3 regions of the Pseudomonas sihuiensis genome follow, and region 3 is predicted to be linked to each of the others. Evidence: predicted binding sites of a transcription regulator. Region 3 holds the regulator's gene; each other region holds the start of a gene.
What was found. The regulator sigma-54, encoded in region 3, starts transcription at its own class of promoters, with help from an activator protein. The targets are predictions, from matches to a motif close to ANTGGCATNNANNTTGCTNT.

Region 1 (2,267 bases), 730 kb from region 3:
GATGGTGCTCATCTTCAGCTGCGAGCCGCCGTTGAAGCCGAACCAGCCCATCCACAGGATGAAGGTGCCGAGCGTCGCCAGCGGCAGGTTGGCACCCGGGATGGCGTTGACCTGGCCGTTGGCGCCGTACTTGCCTTTACGTGCACCGAGCAGCAGCACACCAGCCAGAGCAGCGGTAGCACCCGCCATGTGAACCACACCGGAGCCTGCGAAGTCGAGGAAGCCTGCTTCGTTGAGGAAGCCCGAGCCCCATTTCCAGAAACCCTGAACCGGGTAGATGAAGCCGGTCATGACCACGGCGAAAGCCAGGAAGGCCCACAGCTTCATGCGCTCGGCAACGGCACCGGACACGATCGACATGCAGGTCGCGGCGAACACCACCTGGAAGAAGAAGTCCGAACGGGCCGAGTAGTAAGGTGCATCGTCGCCACCGGCAAGTACCGAGTCGACGCTGTTTTCGTCACCGATCAGGAAGCCCAGGCTCGGCAGGATGCCGCCTTCCGGGCTGGAGTACATGATGTGGTAGCCGATCACCAGGTACATGACGCTGGCCACGGCATAGAGCGCCACGTTCTTGGTCAGGATCTCGGTGGTGTTCTTGGCACGCACCAGGCCGGATTCGAGCATGGCAAAACCCGCTGCCATCCACATCACCAGGGCACCACAGATCAGAAAGTAGAAGGTATCGAAGCCGTACTGCAATGCAGTCAATGCTGTGTTATCCATTTTTCACCTCTTGCCGCGCTTTTGTAGTGCGCTGTTCGGTTGAAACGTCCAGGTTGGCTCAGGACGCGTCCGCATGCTTACAGGTCGTTGCCACGCTCGTTCTGGATCACCGGAACCCCTGCGCCGTGAGGCGACCAGGCATTCCCATCACTAGGCCGAGCGCAGGACCAAAGAGGGTCTGGCACAGCAGAGCGGCGAAGACATCGCCGGCTCCGGCTTTGGCCCTCGAAAACAGCGTAAAGCCAGAATTCGAGGACAAAAGGGCTCCTAGCCCTGCGAAAGTTCGCAGAGTCATGGGTTTACTCCTGGGGCGTGGGGTTCGGAGGCTTGTTAGATCGCGTCGGTATCGGTTTCGCCGGTACGGATACGAATCGCCTGTTCCAGGTTGACTACGAAAATCTTGCCGTCACCGATCTTGCCGGTGTTGGCAGCCTTGGTGATGGCCTCGATCACGCGATCGAGCTGATCGTCAGCGATGGCCACGTCGATCTTCACCTTGGGCAGGAAGTCGACCACATACTCGGCACCGCGATACAGCTCGGTATGGCCTTTCTGGCGGCCGAAGCCCTTGACCTCGGTGACGGTAATGCCCTGCACGCCGATCTCCGACAGCGACTCGCGCACGTCGTCCAGCTTGAACGGCTTGATGATGGCAGTGACTAGCTTCATGAAACTTTCTCCCGTGTAAGGTGGACTTGCCCCAGGAATTGCGAACCCGGCTCAAGTCTAAGCGCAGTGTCTGGCTTTTGTAATGCACCGACCGCTCCAGCCTGGTGTGGTCGATACCCACCAACCGCTCCCGACGAAGCACTCCCCCGCTTCGCCTGCAGCACCAGAACTGCATCGGTGCATGCGTCGCTGGGGTCTAAGCAGAAAGCTTGCCAGCTCACGCAAAAGCGCTATCTATCAAGCCTTTAACAGCTTCCAGCCACAGTGACCGGTCATTCACGCCGAATGCAACGCACAAACTTGGTGCATCTACACATTGGGTAATGCTCAAAAATCGTGCAACCAGTGCTAGACCGCCCCGCCGGTGGCTGCGTGCTACACTGCCGACCGTCTGTTTACGGAACCTGATCATGCTGCCGCCGAAAGCCTTGCTCGACACTCTCAGTAGCCACGCCTCGCGTCTTTTCAGCGGCGACAGCCCGCTGCCTCGCGCCGAACTGGAAGCGCAGTTCAAAGCCCTGCTACAGAGCGGTTTCAGCAAGCTCGATCTGGTCAGCCGTGACGAATTCGACAGCCAGATGGTGGTCCTGGCCCGCACCCGCGCTCGCCTCGAGGCGCTGGAAGCCAAGGTCGCCGAACTGGAAGCCAAGCTCACCGCCGCAGACTAAGGTTATGTTGTAGGAGCGGCTTCAGCCGCGAACAGGCTTCGCGGCTGAAGCCGCTCCTACAGGCACTGCACCCCACCTGATCAAGGAGCGATCATGTCCCTGGCCATCGTTCACAGCCGTGCCCAGGTCGGCGTCGAAGCACCGGCTGTCACCGTCGAAGCGCACCTGGCCAACGGCCTACCCTCCCTGACGCTGGTGGGCCTG
Region 2 (2,267 bases), 140 kb from region 3:
ATAGTAACTATCTAATGGCAAATATAGAGATCCTGTCGGAAACTCATCACCCCCTGCAAACTCCGCTGCCAACCTCTCAAGGGGATTGGCTAACTGCCTAACTGCATCAATATTGATCAGATAGCTTTCCCACCTTGAGGGTTTATAGGCAGGGTGCACGCCCTGCAAGGCATGACGAACACTCTCAAGATACCCCTCATCAGTTGGGGTCAGTAGTTTAACAAAGACAAACTCAACCCCAGAAAAAGGAGGAGTGTATTTTTTATCGTCTTCATCAACATAAATATCAGCTGCAGTTACCAACCTAAAACGATCTTTTTCAAAAGCCAAATAAAGAGGCCGCCCCTGATAGAGAGAGTAGACACCATAACTCAAAACAAACGCCTGCAAAGTAAATATAAAAAACACATCCCTAAACAACTCCGAACGAGCCTTACAAGGTGACACAACCAACAAAGTCAAAAACGGCCCACAAACAAGATCAACAAGAACAATGAAAAACAATATCTCACCAACATTTGTCACCCCCCAAAATTCCTTCGGATACCAAAAATAAAAAGCCCCAAAAAGAACGCAACCGACCACAAAAAAAGAAATTAGAAAATGCCTAGCTGAAAATTTAAAGGCATAAATAAATCTTTTTTCCAAAGCCCACCTCTTCTTTAAATAAAAAAAGGTGGAGGGCGCAAAGCACCCCCCACCTCTTTTAAATAAAATTACTTACATTCTGCAGGCGCAAAACGTGCCGGCAAGGTGCCTGCAGCACCACCAGCAAAACTATTAGCGCCAGCACCAGCAGCCCTGCAGCGCCAAGCAACGGCATTTGCAGGCGGCTGGAAGGCCGCCGTACCTACGGGCAAAAGGGTACCAATCGGTGAGTTAGGAGTCAAAGTCAAAGTACCGTTACCAGCATTTGCTGTCATAGTCACAGTGATTACACCGGTAGCAGGAGTAATGGCAACAGAGGTCACATTACGGGTTGCGCTAGGAGCGTTGTAACCCATCGCATAGCCGGCGGCATCGCCCTGCGGATTCCCAGAAGCCAGTACGTCAGCTACATGAGCCTTAGCTGCAGAAGCCAGACTCAACCCCTCGGTAACACGCGCACGCACAGTGTAATCTTGGTACGCCGGCAGCGCGACAGCGGCCAAAATACCAATGATCGCCACGACGATCATCAATTCAATCAGGGTAAAACCCTTTTGCAGTTGAGCTTTCATAATGTTCTCCTAGGTTGAAGTAAGGCCAGCGGCCCTGATTAAGCAAAAGCATAATCCATGCCAACCTCAAGCCCGCGCACTTTGGAGCATAAGCGGGCCAGCGTTCCACCACTCACGTCGCTAACTGACAAAAAATGTCATACGCTTTGCGCGGGTTTGGCAGCCTCACGCTTCTAGGCTATAACGCAGGCTTTGCGATAGCTTCTGGATATATCCGCTATGTCAGACTCCCCCGCCCTGACCGGACTGGCCAAACACTTGGTTCTGCAAAAACTGCTCGATGAAAGAACCGCTCAGCAGGCACTGCAACAAGCGCAGCGCAACCAACTACCCCTGGTCACTTATCTGGTTCAGAACAAGCTGGTCAAAGCGCGAGACTTGGCCGAATTGCTCTGTGAACAGTTCGGCATCGCCATGCTTGACCTGAGCAGTATCGACAAGGACAGCCAGCCCCGCGACCTGCTCAGCGAGAAACTAGCCCGCCAGCATCGCGTACTGCCGCTATGGCGTCGAGGTAACAAGCTGTTCGTTGCGCTTTCTGACCCGACCAATCACCAGGCCGTCACCGATGTGCAGTTCAGCACCGGCCTGACCACAGAAGCCATTTTGGTCGAGGACGACAAACTCGGCGATGCCATCGACAAGTTCTTCGACTCTGCCAACAGCAGCATGGACGAGCTGGCAGACGTTGATCTGGATGGACTGGATGTCGAGGCGGTTGATGATGAGAAGTCGGTCGGCGAAGGTGGCGCCGATGCTGACGATGCGCCGGTAGTACGTTTCGTCAACAAGATGCTGCTTGATGCAATAAAAGGTGGTTCTTCCGACCTGCACTTCGAGCCCTACGAAAAAGCCTACCGAGTCCGCTTCCGTACCGACGGCATCCTACATGAGGTCGCGCGCCCGCCCATCCAGCTGGCACCGAGAATTTCCGCCCGCCTGAAGGTCATGGCCGCCTTGGATATTTCCGAGCGGCGCAAGCCGCAGGATGGCCGGATCAAGATGAAAATCTCCAAGACCAAGGCCATCGATTTCCGCGTCAACACG
Region 3 (2,267 bases):
ATCGCCGACAGCCTCGGCATGAGCCTGTCCGGCGGTGAGCGACGCCGCGTGGAGATTGCTCGCGCTCTGGCCACCAACCCCAAGTTCATCCTGCTCGACGAACCCTTTGCCGGGGTCGACCCGATCTCCGTGGGCGACATCAAGCAGATCATCCATCACCTCAAGACCAAGGGCATCGGCATCCTGATCACCGATCACAACGTGCGCGAAACCCTGGACATCTGCGAGACCGCCTACATCGTCAACGATGGACAGCTGATCGCCGAAGGTGACGCCGAGACCATCCTCGCCAACCAGACGGTGAAAGAGGTTTACCTGGGCCACGAATTCCGCCTGTAGCAGGCTGCGTGAAAACTACTGCACTCGGTGATGCTGCGTTAAAAACAGGCTAAAAATGCTCATTTACAGTCGTAAACTGCGCTTTCTCGCCTGTTTTTGCGGGGCCGCCATCGGTATTGCCTCACCTTCGCTCGCTACGCTTTCACACAACCTGTAGGTCGCTCACTATTTCGCTACATAAATATTGCAACCCCTAGGCAAAAACGAGAAATTCAGGCATATAATTTGCTTCCTGGCGGCGCTTCGGCGCCCTGATGTGGAAGGCGTAACTCGCCAGTAAATTAAGGTCTGCAATGAAACCATCGCTAGTCCTCAAGATGGGCCAGCAGCTGACGATGACCCCGCAGCTGCAACAGGCTATCCGCCTCCTCCAACTGTCTACCCTGGACCTGCAACAGGAAATCCAGGAGGCACTGGAATCCAATCCCATGCTCGAGCGCCAGGAAGACGGCGACGACTTCGACAACAGCGATCCGATGGCTGATGGCGCCGAAAGCGCCACCCCAGCCCCAAGCAAGGAAGACAGCTACCAGGAAACCACCCCCACGGTGGACAACCTGGAAGAAGGCGAGTGGGGCGAGCGCATTCCCAACGAGTTGCCAGTCGACACGGCCTGGGAAGACATCTACCAGACCAGCGCCAGCAGCCTGCCCAGCAACGATGATGACGAGTGGGATTTCACCACTCGCACTTCCAGCGGCGAGAGCCTGCACAGCCACCTGCTCTGGCAACTGAACCTGGCGCCCATGTCGGACAAGGATCGCCTGATCGCAGCGACTCTGATCGACTGCATCAACAACGACGGCTACCTCGAAGAAACGCTCGAGGAAGTGACCGAATCCTTCGACCCCGAGCTGGATGTCGAACTGGACGAAGTGGAGGTGGTGCTGCACCGCATCCAGCAGTTCGAACCGGCCGGTATCGGCGCCCGCGACCTGCGCGAGTGCCTGCTGCTGCAACTGCGTCAGTTGCCTGCCAACACCCCCTGGCTGAACGAAACCCAGCGCGTGGTTGGCGACTACCTGGAACTGCTCGGCAGCCGCGATTACGCCCAGCTGATGCGCCGCACCAAGCTCAAGGAAGACGAACTGCGCCAGGTCATCGACCTGATCCAGCGCCTGAATCCGCGTCCGGGTTCGCAGATCGAGTCCAGCGAACCGGAATACGTCGTGCCCGACGTTATCGTGCGCAAGCACAACGAACGCTGGCTGGTGGAGCTGAACCAGGAAGCCATGCCGCGCCTGAGGGTCAACCCGCAGTATGCCGGCTTCGTCAAACGCGCCGATTCCAGCGCCGATAACACCTTCATGCGCAACCAGTTGCAGGAGGCCCGCTGGTTCATCAAGAGCCTGCAGAGCCGCAACGAAACGCTGATGAAGGTGGCCACGCAGATCGTCGAGCACCAGCGTGGCTTCCTCGACTACGGCGACGAGGCGATGAAGCCTCTGGTGCTGCACGACATCGCCGAAGCCGTGGGTATGCACGAGTCGACGATTTCACGCGTTACCACGCAGAAATTCATGCACACCCCGCGTGGCATTTACGAACTGAAATATTTCTTCTCCAGCCACGTCAGCACCTCCGAAGGCGGCGAATGCTCGTCCACCGCTATCCGCGCGATCATCAAAAAACTGGTTGCAGCAGAAAACGCGAAAAAGCCGTTGAGCGACAGCAAGATCGCTGGTTTACTGGAGGCACAAGGCATCCAAGTCGCCCGTCGGACGGTCGCCAAGTATCGCGAGTCCCTCGGCATAGCGCCCTCGAGTGAGCGCAAGCGACTGATGTAGGCCAGATTGACTGAAGGCCTCAGGCCTTCAGGCCAAAGTGTTCCGGCGGTGGGTCGAACCAGACCCGCCTCTTACACAAGCCAGTGAGGAGAAAGCGGTATGCAAGTCAACATCAGTGGACATCAGCTGGATGTGACCGAC

Region 1: the regulator sigma-54 is predicted to act here: its motif matches at 1,593-1,612, upstream of glnK (P-II family nitrogen regulator).
Region 2: the regulator sigma-54 is predicted to act here: its motif matches at 1,266-1,285, upstream of BLT86_RS23400 (pilin).

What each region holds. Positions count from the first base shown of each region.
Region 1 covers NZ_LT629797.1:4,405,864-4,408,130, reverse strand. The annotation lists gene BLT86_RS20715 (ammonium transporter) at 1-726, opposite strand, end outside; gene glnK (P-II family nitrogen regulator) at 1,057-1,395, opposite strand; gene BLT86_RS20700 (accessory factor UbiK family protein) at 1,806-2,063, shown strand; gene BLT86_RS20695 (YifB family Mg chelatase-like AAA ATPase) at 2,157-2,267, shown strand, end outside.
Region 2 covers NZ_LT629797.1:5,005,309-5,007,575, reverse strand. The annotation lists gene BLT86_RS25850 (hypothetical protein) at 1-648, opposite strand, end outside; gene BLT86_RS23400 (pilin) at 717-1,220, opposite strand; gene pilB (type IV-A pilus assembly ATPase PilB) at 1,440-2,267, shown strand, end outside.
Region 3 covers NZ_LT629797.1:5,140,534-5,142,800, reverse strand. The annotation lists gene lptB (LPS export ABC transporter ATP-binding protein) at 1-339, shown strand, start outside; gene BLT86_RS23980 (RNA polymerase factor sigma-54) at 633-2,126, shown strand; gene hpf (ribosome hibernation-promoting factor, HPF/YfiA family) at 2,226-2,267, shown strand, end outside.